One region of the Aquamicrobium sp. NLF2-7 genome, then DNA from elsewhere that is predicted to be linked to it. Evidence: riboswitches for the same ligand, from Rfam matches in the RefSeq annotation. Region 1 holds a riboswitch; the other holds the start of a gene.

Region 1 (7,423 bases):
GAGCCGCCGAGGTCGAGCCAGCCGGTGGCGGCGTAGGTGAAGGAAGCTTCGACACCTTTCGAGCGCGTGGTGCCGGGTGTCTGGTCGTAGTAGCCGCCCCACGGATAGCTGAAATCGTTTATCCAGTCGATCTTGTCGTCCACCCTGATGTGGAAGTAGGTGACATCGGCCGTCAGCGCCCCGCCCAGCAACTGCTGCTCCACACCGATGTCGAAGCTGCGGCTCGTCTCGGGCTGAAGGTTCGGGTTGCCGACGCTGGAGGGGGCGTAAAGCTGGTAGAGGCTTGGAGCCAGAAAACCTGTTCCATAAGATGAATGAAGGCGGGTTCCTGTGATGGCAAACAGGTAGGACGCCGTGCCGCGATAGGTGGTGTGTCCGCCGAATTCGGAATGCTCGTCATGGCGAAGCCCAGCGGTGAGCACCAGATCATTCACCGGTTCGAGGACCGCCTGAGCCCACGCGCCGGTGAGGTCGAACTTGCCCAGCGGGCTGCCGCCGCCGGCATCGTCGGCTTCCTGTTTTTCATGGTCGAGGCCATATTGCAGGAGAACTCGTTCCGTCGCCTCGAACGACCCCTGATAGTCGATCTTCTGCCGCGTGCCGATGAAGAGGCTGGGAGACCCGTCCCACACGCTTTCACGGTCCGATTTGAAACCTTGAGCGGAGACGGTGTTCTTCAGCCTGCCGTCCATGAGATCGAAATTGAGGCCGAACCGGCCTCCGGTCATCCTCGCCCGCTCATAGCTGTCGGGATCGTCGGGGCCGTTGCCATCGAACTCGGCCTTGGAATTGAGATGCAGGACCGAGCCAAAGACCGAAAAGGCTTCGTTGATCCTGTGTTCGGCGGTTAGGTCGATATTCAGACTGTCGAGCCCATCCCGCTCCCGGCCGTCTGCCCGGGCCGAGATGCCGTCGGTGTGCAGTCCCGAGATGTTGCCCGCGAATCCCGATCCTTCGTTCGCAGCGGTAAATCCGTAGCGGCCGCGCACGGTGCCGAAGGAACCGCCCTCGGCCTCGACCGTATGGTGAATGCCGCTGTCCGGTTGGCCGAGTGTCGAGATGTTCACCAGACCGGCTATGGCACTGGAACCGTAGAGGGTGCTCTGGGAGCCCTTCAGAACGTCCACATTGCTGATGCCGCCGGTGAGAAGATACTGGTAATGCGTCAGCACCTGTGTGCCGGTTGGATCGGAAATGTCGATGCCATTGTAGAGCGTCTTGACGTAGCCGGAGCCAAGCCCGCGCACGAAAAGGCCGGTTGTGCCGCCGAGGCCGCCATTTCTGGCAACCGAAACGCCGGGCAGCAGGTTCAGATAGTCGCTGAGGACCGGACGGGATTTCGCCCCGATTTCCGCCTGCGTGATCTGCTCCACCTTCGAGCCGACCTTGTTCTTTTGGGTCGGGGTGCGGTTGGCGGTTACCGAGATTGTCTTCAGCTCGATGACATCGGTGGCCTGCGGGCTTTCATCCTGCGCCCGGACGGTACCGGTAAGCGTCAGCGAGCAGATGCCGGCCGCCAGAATCGTTGTTCTCATCGTCATTTCCCCCTGCCGGGCACGGGTGCGCCCGGAAAAACAGCCTTTCACCGGGAACTGGCAGGCAGGGGAGGTGCAGTCTGCACCCCCGGCCGTACCGGCACGCGGCAACACGTTTCGTGTCACCGCTGCGGACGGCCGCGCCCGATCTCACCCCGAGATCAGACATGGGTGACCGGAACCGGCAGGTCTCCTGACTTCCGCGTCATTGCCTCCCGCCGCCTTCCCGGACCGTTAAGATCCAGTGGCATATCGGGGGAGGCTCGGCGGCTACAGTTGCGGGGGCAGTCGCGGCTTTGCCGGCAATGCGGCAGACCGTGTTCCCTTTTCATCCGTAATCGGAACCAGTTCCGGTTGCGACGCTAAGCATCGCTGGCACGGCGTGTCAATTCCGACAGTACGGGATCAGGAATGCCCGCCGCACTTCTCGTCCTTGCGGGGTGGCGAAAATTCCGCTACGTCGCCGCTTTAGCTGACGGGAGCAGGCCATTGACCGACCGACAAGCCGATGTCGCCATCATCATGGGCAGCCAGTCCGACTGGGCGACCATGCGCCACGCCGCCGAAACGCTCGCCGAGCTTGGTGTGTCCCACAAAAGCCTCATCGTTTCCGCGCATCGCACGCCGCAACGTCTCTATGATTTTGCCCACGGCGCGAAGGCTGCCGGCTACAAGGTTGTGGTGGCCGGCGCCGGCGGGGCCGCGCATCTGCCGGGCATGACGGCGGCGATGACGTCGCTGCCCGTGTTCGGCGTGCCGGTGGAATCGAAGGCGCTGTCGGGGCAGGATTCGCTGTTGTCGATCGTGCAGATGCCGGCCGGCATTCCGGTCGGCACTCTGGCCATCGGCAAGGCCGGCGCGGTCAATGCGGCACTTCTGGCCGCCGCCGTGCTGGCGCTCACCGACCATGCGCTGGCCGGGCGGCTGGAAGCCTGGCGCGCCGCGCAGACGGACAAGGTTGCCCTCGAGCCGAAGGACGACGCGTGATGCTGGCGTCCGGATCGACCATCGGCATCGTTGGCGGCGGCCAGCTTGGCCGCATGCTGGCCATGGCAGCCGCCCGCCTCGGCTACCGCATCGCCGTGCTGGAGCCGCAGGCCGATTGCCCGGCCGCGCAGGTGGCGAACCGGCAGATCGTGGCTGCCTATGACGATCCGGCCGGGCTGGCCGAACTGGCCGCAATCAGCGATGTCATAACCTATGAGTTCGAGAACGTGCCGGTGGAGGCCGCCGAGAGGCTCGCCGGGCGCGTGCCCGTTCTGCCGCCGCCGCGCGCGCTGGAGGTGTCGCAGGACCGGCTGAGCGAAAAGCAGTTCCTCAACGGCATCGGTATCGACACGGCCCCCTTCCTTGCCGTCGACAGCGACGCGGACCTTGCGTCCGCCCTGCACAGCTTCGGCGGCAACGGCGTGCTGAAGACGCGCCGCATGGGTTATGACGGCAAGGGCCAGCGCGTGTTTCGCCATATGGAAAGCGGCAGCTATTCCGGCGTCTTCGAGGCGATGGGGTCGGTGCCGCTGATCCTCGAAGGGCTCATTTCCTTCGGGTGCGAGATTTCGGTGATCGGTGCGCGGGGCGCGGACGGCAGGGTGGAGACCTATGCGCCGGCGCGCAACGTCCATCGCGACGGCATCCTGCACACCTCCACCGTGCCTGCCGCCGTTCCCGACATTACCGCCGACGTTGCGCGGGCGGCTGCCGCCTCGATACTCGAAGCGCTCGGCTATGTGGGCGTCATCGGCGTGGAGTTCTTCGTGCTGGACGACGGGTCGGTGCTGGTCAACGAGATCGCGCCGCGGGTGCACAATTCAGGCCACTGGACCGAAGCCGCCTGCGTCGTTTCGCAGTTCGAACAGCACATCAGGGCCATTGCCGGGTTGCCGCTGGGCGACACGCGCCATCACAGCGCCTGCGTGATGGAGAACCTGATCGGCGACGATGTCGCGCGCGTGCCTGAACTCGTGGCGGAACCGGACGTCCTTGTCCATCTCTATGGAAAGGCAGAGGCGCGTCCCGGCCGCAAGATGGGCCATTTCACCCGCCTGACCGGCCGCAACTGAGCCTGCGGCAATGGCCGTACGGCGTATTCTTGTTCCTGTCGCAATTCGCTGTCAGGGGTAGCCGGGATCAAAGGCGGGGAAGTCTGCATTGGGACGTATATGGGTATTCGCGGCCGTATTGCTCGGCGCCCCGCTGTTGATGGGCGCTCATATGGGCGTGCAGCAATTGCTCGGCAACTTCCATGAGGTGATACCGGGCGAATTCTACCGCTCCGGACAACCGGACGGGGACGACGTCGCGACCTATGCGGACCGCTACCAGATCCGCACCATCATCAACCTGCGCAACGAGACCCCTGATGCCGAAGCGCTGGCAGCGCGCGCGGCGGCGGAGGGCCACGGCATCAGGATCATCGATTTCCCGATGTCCTCGTCGAAGGGCCTGCCCGTCGAAAAGTCTGCCGAACTTGCCGCCCTGATGCGCGACGCGGAAAAGCCGCTTCTGGTGCATTGCGACCATGGTGCGAACCGCACCGGGCTGGCATCGGCCATCTACACGGGTGCGATCGCCGGCAAGGGCGAGATCGCGGCCGAGTTGCAGCTTTCGCCCTATTACGGCCATGTGCCGATCCGCGGGGTTGGGCGATACGAAATGTATCGCTCATGGGACCGGTTCGAGGAAACGATCGGCTTCTGACGCTGGTCGAAGCCAGCTTTCCCTCATGTTCGCACGGATTTTCTTTCGTACGTGTACGGGTGCGACATGGTGCCCAAGTGACTTCTGGCGTGGCGGGACGTACTGAATTTTCAGAAATTTCTGAAAATTGGTCCGCCATGAACCTTCCGCCACTCATACAGTCTTTCGTGCTGCACTTCGGCGAGATGGGCAGCCGCTGGGGCATCAACCGCACGGTCGGCCAGATCTACGCGCTGCTCTATGTGTCGCCGGAACCTCTCTGCGCAGATCAGATCGTGGACGGGCTCGGCATTTCGCGCTCCAACGTTTCCATGGGGCTGCGCGAGCTTCAGGCGTGGAATCTGGTGATGCTGCGCCACATTCCCGGCGACCGTCGCGATTTTTTCGCCGCACCCGATGACATCTGGCAGATCCTGCGCACGCTGGCGGAGGAGCGCAAGAAGCGCGAGGTCGATCCCACCCTTTCGGTGCTGCGCGAGCTTCTCATGCAGCAGCCCAGCAGCGAGGAGGAACGTTACGCACAGTCCCGCCTTATGGAGATGAACGGACTCATCGAACAGCTCACGAACTGGTATGATGACGTCAAACGACTCGATACGGAACGGCTGGCGACACTGCTCAGCCTCGGCTCAAAGGTGACGAGGCTGCTCGATGCGAAGGATCGCATCGTCTCGCTTGGCCGCAAACGCAGGGGGGACGGACAACCGTGAGTGCGCTCGACACGGCGATTGCCCGGCAACTGGCTGAGGAACCGGCCCTGCGAAGGCCGGCTGAAGCCGAAATCCCCCAAATTTCGGAGCAGGTTGCGGTCAGGACGAAGCGCCGGCGCCGCGTTTCAAAGCCGTCCGCCTCGCCGGGCAGACTGCCGATCTTTCTTCAGTCGGCGGCATCACTGATCTGGATCGGGCAGGCCGCTCTGCTGGCGCTGGCCATCGGCGACATCGCTGCCGGCACCGGCATGAACGCGGTGATCTGGCCGGCCGTCGGCGTCTTCCTGCTTGGCGTGGTGCGGGCGGGTATGGACCGGGCAGGATCGCGCCTTGCCTTCCTCGCCGCGCGGCGGGAGCTTTCCCGGCTGCGGGATCATGCCGTTTCGGTGCTCGCCACCCGCTCGCCGCTCGATGCGTCGCGCCCGTCATCCGGCTTCGTCGCCAGCACGATGGCCGAGCAGGCCGAGGCGGTGGTGCCCTATGTCGCGCGTTTCCAGCCGCTGCGCTGGCGCGCCGTGATCGTTCCGCTCGCCATCTTCGTTTGCGTTCTGCCGCTTTCCTGGGTGGCTGCCCTGATCATGCTGATCGCGCTGCCGCTGATCCCGATCTTCATGGCCCTGGTCGGCTGGCGGGCGAAGGAGGCGAGCGAGCGCCAGCTTGCCAAGATGGGCGATATGAACGCCTTCCTGCTCGACCGGCTGCGCGGCCTTGCCACGATCCGCAGCTTGGGCGCGGTCGACCGCACGGCGTTGCGCCTGCGCGAGGAAGCCGATCTCCTGCGCAGCCGCACCATGACGGTGTTGCGCATCGCTTTCCTGTCCTCGGCGGTGCTGGAGCTGTTTTCGGCGCTGGGCGTCGCCATGGTGGCCGTCTATGTCGGGTTCCATTTCCTCGGCCAGCTCTCGTTCGGGGCATGGGGCGGGCAACTGTCGCTGACTGAGGGCGTGTTCATCCTCATGCTCGCGCCGGCCTTCTTCGAGCCCATGCGCGACCTGTCCGCCGTCTGGCACGACCGTGCCGCCGGTGTGGCGGCTCTGGAAGCCCTGCAAAAAGTGGCGGCAGCCGGTGAGCCTATCGTTGCCGCCGAGCGGACCGGCACGGCGAAAGCCGATGGCGCCGCTGTGGGCATCGCCATCGACGATCTCCATTTCAGCCATGCCGGACAGGATTGCCCGGAGCATGGTCTTCAGGTCTTCGATGGCCTGTCGCTGGGTATTGCGCCGGGCGAGCGCGTGGCCGTCATGGCGCCGAGCGGTGGCGGCAAGTCCACCCTGCTGGCGCTGATCGCCGGGCTTGCGGTGCCGGAAGCGGGCACCATCCGCATCGGCGGGGAGACCTTGAGGCCGCAGACGGCGGCGCGGCTGCGGGCGGGCATGGCGTGGGTCGGCCAGTCGCCGCATATCTTTGCGGGAACGCTTGCGGGCAATGTCACGCTTGGCCGTCCGGGTCTGGACGCCGCGGTCGACGCCGCGCTCGATGCCGCACGTCTCGGTGACGTGGCACGGGACCGCAGGTCCGTGCTTCTGGGCGAGGGCGGGGCCGGGCTTTCCGGCGGCGAGGCGCTGCGCCTTGCCATTGCGCGTGCGGCCGCAACACCCGGCGTCGGGCTCGTGCTGGCCGATGAGCCGACCGCACACCTCGACCGCCGCACGGCCGGCGAGATCACCGATATGCTGCTGGACATCGCCGAAGGGCGCACGCTTATCGTCGCCACCCATGATCCGGTTCTGGCGGCCCGAATGGATCGTATCGTCACGCTTGGTGACGCAGCCGGGAAAGGGGAGCGGACATGAGCGCTTTGCGGCATCTGCGCGCTGTCGCCGCGCTGTTCTGGTCCGGCAACCGGCCGATGCTGGCAGCCGGTGCGCTGCTGGCGCTGTGCACCGCGCTGGCGGGCATTGCGCTGCTCGGCCTGTCCGGCTGGTTCATTACGGCCACCGCGATTGCCGGGGCCTCCGTGGCGACCGCGCTTGCCTTCGACGTGTTCGCGCCCGCCGCCGGCATTCGCTTCCTGGCGCTTGCCCGCACCTTTTCCCGCTACGGCGAACGACTGGTCACGCATGATGCGACATTGAAGGTGCTGGCGCGCCTGCGCGAGCGGGTGTTCCGCGGCTTCGCCACCGACATGCAGGCGCGCAGCCTCGCGGCCCGTCCGTCGCGGCTGCTGTTCAGGCTCACCGTCGACATCGATGCGCTGGATTCGCTTTATTTGCGCGTTGTGGTGCCGCTGGTGGCGGCGCTTGGTTCGGCGCTGGTGAAGGCTGCCGTGCTCGGGGTCATCGCGCCGGTTCTGGGCATTGGCATCGGTCTCCTGCTCTTTTCGTGCGGGCTCGCCATTCCGGCGGTTGCCGCCGCATGTTCGCAAAAACCGGCGCGGCGGCGCGCCCATGCGCTGGAAGTGCTGCGCTCGCGCACCATCGACCTGATGCGCGGCCAGACCGATCTGGTGATGACGAACAGGCTGGCCGCACAGGCAACGGC
Region 2 (7,423 bases), 1.8 Mb from region 1:
CCCATTGTCTCAGCCCTGCCCTCAACCGTTCCATTCGTGGGGCCGGAAGCGCAGGAGCGCGCAGGCGGCCGGAAATTCCGTGCTCGCATCGGCGCCAATGAAAGCAGCTTTGGTCCCTCCCCCAGCGTCATCGCCAGTATGACCGAGGCCGCGCCCGACATGTGGATGTATTGCGATCCGGACAATCACGACGTCAAAGTCGCGGTCGCCGCCCATCATGGCGTGAAACCTGAGAACATCGTGATCGGGGAAGGCATAGACGGGCTGTTGGGGCTGATCGCACGCATGTATGTGGGCGTGGGTGAACCGGTGGTGACGTCGCTTGGCGCCTATCCCACGTTCAATTTCCATATTGCCAGCGTCGGCGGCAGGCTGGTGCCGGTGCCATACAAGAATGACCGCGAAGATCTTGACGGGTTGCTGGCAGCGGTGCGCCGGGAAAACTCCCGGCTGGTCTATCTCTCCAATCCCGACAATCCGATGGGAAGCTGGTGGGATGCCGACGAGATCAACCGCTTCGTCGAAGCCCTGCCCGAGACCACCATGTTCATTCTCGACGAGGCCTATTGCGAGCTGGCGCCAGCTTCCGCCTTGCCGGCAATCGATGTTTCGCGCCCCAACATGGTACGCATGCGCACCTTCTCCAAGGCTTACGGGCTTGCCGGCATTCGCTGCGGATATGCCATGGGAGAAGAGACGGTTATCGCCGCCTTCGAGAAGATCCGGAATCACTATGGCGTCAGCCGCATGGCGCAGATCGCGGGCGAGGCCGCGATCAAGGATCAGGCATGGCTGGCAGAGGTGGTGCGCAAGGTGGAAGCCGGACGGCAGCGCATCGCCGCGATCGCTGCGGAAAACGGGCTCGACGCCCTGCCCTCCGCCACCAATTTCGTGGCCGTGGACTGCGGCAGGGACGGCGCTTTCGCGCTGAAAGTGCTCCAGAACCTGCTGGCGCGCGGGGTGTTCATCCGCAAGCCGATGGTGGCCGGGCTGGATCGCTGTGTCCGCATCAGCGTCGGGCTCGACCACGAGCTCGATATTCTGGCCGAGGAACTGCCGAAAGCACTGGCCGCTGCTCGCGCGGGATAGGCTTGCTGTTCATCGGGAGACCATACGCAGAGCCCAGCGACGGCCATCGCTGGTGAAGTGTGTCAGGCTGAGAGGCTGAACATCTACTGCCCGGAAAGCCTGCGATGGCGCGCCAAGCACTTCGCAGACGGCAGCACGAATGACTGCGGGGTGCGTGATCGCAAGCGTATGCCCCGAAAGGCCGAGGTTTTCCTTCAGAAAAGCTGCGATACGCCGGCGCAGATCGTTCAGCGTTTCGCCGCCGTGCGGTGCCACATCGGGGTCGGACATCCATGCCGCAAGTTCCGCCGGATCGAGTTCAGCAAGCCTGCGGCCAGCCCAGAAGCCGAAATTCTGGTCGGCCAGAGCCGCGAAAGCCTTCCCTTTCAGGCCCAGAGCATTCGCCGTTTGCTGCACCCTGAGCTCCGGCCCGTGCCAGACGCGGTCCGCACCCGGGATTTGAGTGGCCAGCCTTTGCGCCTGAGAGAGCGATTTCTGTTCCAGCGGCTCATCGCGATGAAAGGCATTGCGGCGCAAAGCGGCGGTCGCACCACAACAAATCAGGGTCAGGCGTCCTGTCATATTCTCTCGCGTCTCCCCTTCAGTTCAATTGACAGCCATACAGGACGGCGGGTAATTTCGGCAAAGGTTACGGATCCGGAAGCTGGTGAAAATCCAGCACGGTCGCGCCACTGTGACCGGCAGGAGTGCCGGAAGTCAGACCTTGGTTCGTCTCCCCAGCTTGCATGAACGGGACGCAGGATCCCAGGGAGAAGCACGATGTCCGACATTACTTTTGCACCAGACGTGCGGCCGGTTCCTATTCCGGTTCGCGAAATCATGCCATGGGCCATTTTCGGCGGCCTGCTCATGATTCTGGGCATCTATTTCATCGGCGCGGAAGAAGGGGCAACGACCCTGTTCTCAAGCCTGAGCACGCATGAATTTGTTCATGACGCGCGTCACCTCCTCGGCTTCCCCTGCCACTGAAAGAACAGCGCCATGGTTGGAAATCTTCTGCTTCGCGGGATGCTGATCGGCGTCCTCGCTGGTCTCTTCGCATTCGGTTTTGCCCGCGTGTTCGGCGAACCTCACATCGACACCGCCATCGCTTATGAAGAAGCGGCGGCCGCAGCCTCCGGCGAACCGGCCGAGGAAGAGGAAGAGCTGGTCAGCCGCGAAACGCAGGCCGGACTTGGCCTGCTGACAGGTTCGGTCGTCTATGGCGCCGCCATCGGCGGGCTGTTCGCGCTGGTCTTCGCCTTCGTCTACGGGCGTGTCGTCACGCTCACGCCCCGCGCCACCGCCGGCCTGCTGGCGATCGCCGCCTTCATCGCCGTGGTGATTGCCCCAGCCATGAAATATCCGGCGACGCCGCCGGCCGTCGGCAATCCCGAAACGATCGGCGAGCGCACCGAGCTGTTCTTCGTCATGCTGATCGTCTCGATCATAGCGGCCGTGATCGCCGTTGCGCTGGCGCGGCGACTGTGGAGCCAGCTGGGCGGCTGGAATGCCGGCATCGTCGGAGGCCTCGCCTTCCTCGCCATCATCGCCATTGCCCAGTATGCGCTGCCGACGGTAAACGAGATTCCAGAAGGCTATTCGGCCGATCTGATCTGGCATTTCCGCACCTCCTCGCTCGGCATGCATGCGGTGCTGTGGACGGTGATCGGGCTCGGCTTCGGCGCGGTTGCCGAGCGTGCGCTGGCGACCCGCCAGCGCGGCCGGACGGCCTGAGATATGCAGGCGCGGCACGCTTCTCCTCTGGCGCGTGCCGCGCTTGTTCTTGCCCTTGCAGCGACGGGTTTTGCCAGCAGAGAGGCCGAAGCGCACCGGCGCTTCAACCCGGAAGAAATCAAGGGCATTCCGATCGCCAGCCTGTCGCACGGGCAGATGGCGGTGATCGCCGACTACCGCAGCGACATCATGAAACTGGCCGCGCAGGAGCGGCAGATGGACGACACCTTCGTGCGCCTGCTGAACTATGGCAACATCCAGTACACCTATTGCCTGTGGGGTCTGGTTCCCGGCACACTGGCCGACGAGGAAAGCCCCTTCAACGAATGCGCCCACGCCTATCTGTCGGCCGCGCGCGAACTACTTTCCCACATGCGTGAAACATCGGCCAACAAGGAGGCGGTCGAAGATCTCGTGTCGCGCATCGATGCGGACATGGTGCGCAAGGAATCCTCCTTCGTGCTATGCCAGTACAGCGCCGACACCTTCGATACGGCCAGCGTGGTTCGCCCCGTATGGAGCGATATTCCCAAACATTTGCCGAGCCTCGCCGCCTTTTCCGGGTTGGGGCTGGCCTTAGCCGCGGCAGGAATGGTGCTCGGCAAGGGACGCTCGCGGCCTGACAACCACAACTGAGTTCACAATCGACCTGCTATCCCCTGCTATTCATGATCTTGTCTGCCTCTTGAATTAATTGAACGTGCGTTTTATTAAAGGAGTGGAGGAACCCGATGGCACGCACTGCAGGATCGGATGGCGAGAGAACGGAAGCGGCGATCCGCGAGGCGGCCGTCGATCTGATCGCGCGCCATGGCTACGAGGCTGTATCCATGCGCCAGCTTGCGGCGCGGGTCGGCGTCCAGGCGGCGGCGCTCTACCGCTACTTTCCCACCAAGGAAGACCTGCTCTTCACCCTGATGCGCGAGCACATGGAGGCATTGCTCAGCGCATGGAGCGAGGCGCGCCCTGCCACCACGGACGCCACCACGCGCCTTGCCACCTTCGTCGCAAACCACATCGCCTTCCATATCGAACGGCGTTCGCAGACCCATATTTCCAACATGGAGCTGCGCAGCCTCTCACCCGAACGGCTGACCTTCATCCTGCGGCTGCGCACTTCTTACGAAAAAGAGCTGCGCGCCATCCTGCGCGACGGCGCGGAAGCCAGCGTCTTCGATCTGGACGACATCGGGCTCACCGCCATGGCGGTGATCCAGATGATCACCGGCGTCATCGTCTGGTTCCGGCCGGACGAGCGGCTTTCGGTGGAAGGGGTGACGCAGACCTATCTTTCCATGACAATGCGCCTTGTCGGGGCGACCACGAACCGGGAGACACAGCATGTACACGCAGGCACTCGACTTCGGGCTTGACGAAGACGTCGCGGCACTTCGCGACCTCGTTCACCGCTTCGCGCAGGAAAAGGTCGCGCCGCTGGCGGCGGAAATCGACCGTAGCAATGAATTCCCTGCCCATCTGTGGGGCGAAATGGGCGCGCTCGGCCTGCTCGGCATGACCGCCAACCCGGCCTTCGGCGGAACCGGCATGGGCTATCTGGCGCATGTGGTGGCGATGGAGGAGCTTTCGCGCGCCTCCGCCTCGGTCGCTCTCTCCTACGGCGCGCATTCGAACCTGTGCGTGAACCAGATCAATCGCTGGGGTACCGACGCCCAGAAGGAAAAGTACCTGCCGGCGCTGTGTTCGGGCGCTGCGGTCGGCGCGCTGGCCATGTCCGAACCCGGTGCGGGCTCCGACGTGGTGTCGATGCGGCTGAGGGCAGAGAAGAAGAACGACCGCTTCGTGCTCAACGGCACCAAGATGTGGATCACCAACGGGCCGGACGCCGACACGCTTGTGGTCTACGCCAAGACCGATCCGGAGCGGAAATCGCGCGGCATCACCGCCTTCCTGATCGAAAAGGGCTTTGCCGGTTTTTCGGTGGCGCAAAAGCTCGACAAGCTCGGCATGCGCGGCTCCAACACCGGCGAACTGGTGTTCGACAATGTGGAAGTGCCGTTCGGGAACGTACTGGGCGAGGAAGGCAAGGGCGTCGAGGTGCTGATGTCCGGCCTCGATTACGAGCGCACCGTGCTTTGCGGCGGCCCGCTCGGCATCATGGCCGCCTGCCTCGACGTCGTGGTGCCCTATGTGCGCGAGCGCAAACAGTTCGACCGCCCGATCGGTGATTTCCAGCTCGTGCAGGGCAAGCTGGCCGACATGTACACCACGCTGAACGCCTGCCGGGCCTATGTCTATGCCGTGGCCTCTGCCTGCGATCGCGGCCAGACAACGCGCAAGGATGCGGCTGGCTGCATTCTCTACTCGGCCGAAAAGGCTACGCAGACAGCGCTCGACGCCATCCAGCTTCTTGGCGGCAACGGCTACATCAACGATTATCCGACGGGGCGGCTGCTGCGCGACGCCAAGCTCTACGAGATCGGCGCCGGCACGTCGGAAATCCGCCGCTGGCTGATCGGCCGCGAGATCATGAGCGAGGAGATCTGAAGTGGCGCAGCTTCGCTCGCAGATCTCCCTTTCTTCCGACACCTTCCGCGCCAATGACGAGCGCATGCGCGCATTGGTGGAGGACATTGCCGCCAAGGCCGAAACCGTGCAGCGGGGCGGCACGGAGGAGTCGCGCCAGCGCCATGTGAAGCGCGGCAAGCTTTTGCCGCGCGAGCGGCTGGCGCAACTGCTGGATGCGGGCTCGCCGTTCCTCGAAATCGGCCAGTTCGCCGCATGGGACATGTATGGCGGCGACATCGCCTCGGCCGGCATGATCGCCGGCATCGGCCGCGTCGAGGGGCGCGAGGTGATGATCGTGGTCAACGACGCCACGGTCAAAGGCGGCACCTATTATCCTATGACCGTGAAGAAGCATCTGCGGGCGCAGGAGATCGCGCGGGAGAACAACCTGCCCTGCGTCTATCTGGTCGATTCCGGCGGCGCGAACCTGCCCAACCAGGACGAGGTTTTCCCGGACCGCGACCATTTCGGGCGCATCTTCTACAACCAGGCCACCCTGTCGGCGGCCGGCATTCCGCAGATCGCCTGCGTGATGGGCTCGTGCACGGCGGGCGGCGCCTATGTGCCGGCGATGGCCGACGAATCGATCATGGTGCGCAAGCAGGCGACGATCTTCCTTGGCGGCCCGCCGCTGGTGAAGGCCGCGACCGGCGAGGATGTCAGCGCCGAGGAACTGGGCGGTGCCGACCTGCACACGCGCGAATCCGGCGTGGCCGATCACCTCGCGGTGGACGACGAGCATGCGCTGGCGATCACGCGGCGCATCGTCGGAAACCTGAATCGAAAGAAGGAGATCGGGCTCGATCTTCGCGAACCACGCCCACCGCTTCACGATCCGCGCGAACTTTACGGCATCGTGCCGACCGATCTTCGCCAGCCCTATGACGTGCGCGAGGTGATCGCCCGCATCGTCGACGGCTCCGATTTCGACGAGTTCAAGCAGAACTACGGCACCACGCTGGTGACCGGCTTCGCGCATCTCTACGGCATGCCGGTCGGCATCATCGCCAACAATGGCGTGCTGTTCTCCGAAAGCGCGCAGAAAGGCGCGCATTTCATCGAGCTGTGCTGCCAGCGCGGCATTCCGCTGGTGTTCCTGCAGAACATCACCGGCTTCATGGTCGGCAAGAAATACGAGGCCGGCGGCATCGCCAAGGACGGCGCCAAGCTGGTGACGGCCGTGGCCACGGCCAGCGTGCCGAAGGTGACCATGATCATCGGCGGCTCGTTCGGCGCCGGTAATTACGGCATGTGCGGGCGCGCCTATTCGCCCCGTTTCCTGTGGATGTGGCCCAATGCCCGCATTTCGGTGATGGGCGGCGAGCAGGCGGCCATGGTGCTGGCGCTGGTCAAGCGCGAGGGTATCGAGCGCAAGGGCGGCACATGGAGCGTGGAAGAGGAAGCGGAGTTCAAGCAGCCGACGCTTGAGAAATACGAGCGCGAAGGCCATCCGCTCTATTCCTCGGCACGGCTGTGGGACGACGGCATCATCGATCCGGCGCGTAGCCGCGAGGTGCTGGCCCTGTCGCTGTCGGCAGCACTCAACGCGCCGGTGCCGGACACCAAGTTCGGCCTGTTCAGGATGTGAGGGCGGCCATGTTCAAGAAGATACTCATCGCCAATCGCGGCGAAATCGCCTGCCGCATCATCCGCACCGCAAGGCGCATGGGCGTGGCGACGGTCGCCGTCTATTCCGACGCAGATGCGGGGTCCATGCATGTGGCCATGGCAGACGAGGCGGTTCGCATCGGCCCCGCGCCCGTGACCGAAAGCTATCTCGTCGGCGAACGCATCGTCGCCGCGGCGCTGGAGACCGGCGCCGAAGCCATTCATCCGGGCTACGGCTTCCTGTCGGAAAACCCCGATTTCGTAGACCGCGTGGTCGACGCCGGGCTGGTCTTCATCGGCCCCTCCGCTGCCTCGATCCGGGCCATGGGCCTCAAGGATGCGGCCAAGCGGCTGATGGAGAAGGCAGGCGTGCCGGTGGTGCCCGGCTATCATGGCGAGGCGCAGGACATCGTGCTGCTCGCCTCCAAGGCCACCGAAATCGGCTATCCGGTGCTGATCAAGGCGCGTGCCGGCGGCGGCGGGC

The links. A riboswitch is a leader RNA that binds a small molecule or an ion and turns the genes downstream of it on or off. The one in region 1 is predicted to bind cobalamin.
Region 2: it holds a riboswitch for cobalamin, as region 1 does, so the genes downstream of both, MIC97_RS00170 (CbtB-domain containing protein) here and MIC97_RS09255 (TonB-dependent receptor) in region 1, are expected to answer to the same signal.

Annotation. Positions count from the first base shown of each region.
Region 1 covers NZ_JAKSED010000001.1:1,855,638-1,863,060, reverse strand. The annotation lists gene MIC97_RS09255 (TonB-dependent receptor) at 1-1,535, opposite strand, end outside; cobalamin riboswitch at 1,701-1,899, opposite strand; gene purE (5-(carboxyamino)imidazole ribonucleotide mutase) at 2,025-2,522, shown strand; gene MIC97_RS09245 (5-(carboxyamino)imidazole ribonucleotide synthase) at 2,519-3,595, shown strand; gene MIC97_RS09240 (tyrosine-protein phosphatase) at 3,735-4,232, shown strand; gene MIC97_RS09235 (GbsR/MarR family transcriptional regulator) at 4,370-4,942, shown strand; gene cydD (thiol reductant ABC exporter subunit CydD) at 4,939-6,735, shown strand; gene cydC (thiol reductant ABC exporter subunit CydC) at 6,732-7,423, shown strand, end outside.
Region 2 covers NZ_JAKSED010000001.1:31,516-38,938, reverse strand. The annotation lists gene MIC97_RS00180 (pyridoxal phosphate-dependent aminotransferase) at 1-1,089, shown strand, start outside; gene MIC97_RS00175 (histidine phosphatase family protein) at 1,099-1,650, opposite strand; adenosylcobalamin (AdoCbl) riboswitch at 1,720-1,801, shown strand; gene MIC97_RS00170 (CbtB-domain containing protein) at 1,849-2,058, shown strand; gene MIC97_RS00165 (CbtA family protein) at 2,071-2,805, shown strand; gene MIC97_RS00160 (hypothetical protein) at 2,809-3,441, shown strand; gene MIC97_RS00155 (TetR/AcrR family transcriptional regulator) at 3,537-4,178, shown strand; gene MIC97_RS00150 (isovaleryl-CoA dehydrogenase) at 4,147-5,310, shown strand; gene MIC97_RS00145 (carboxyl transferase domain-containing protein) at 5,312-6,919, shown strand; gene MIC97_RS00140 (acetyl/propionyl/methylcrotonyl-CoA carboxylase subunit alpha) at 6,928-7,423, shown strand, end outside.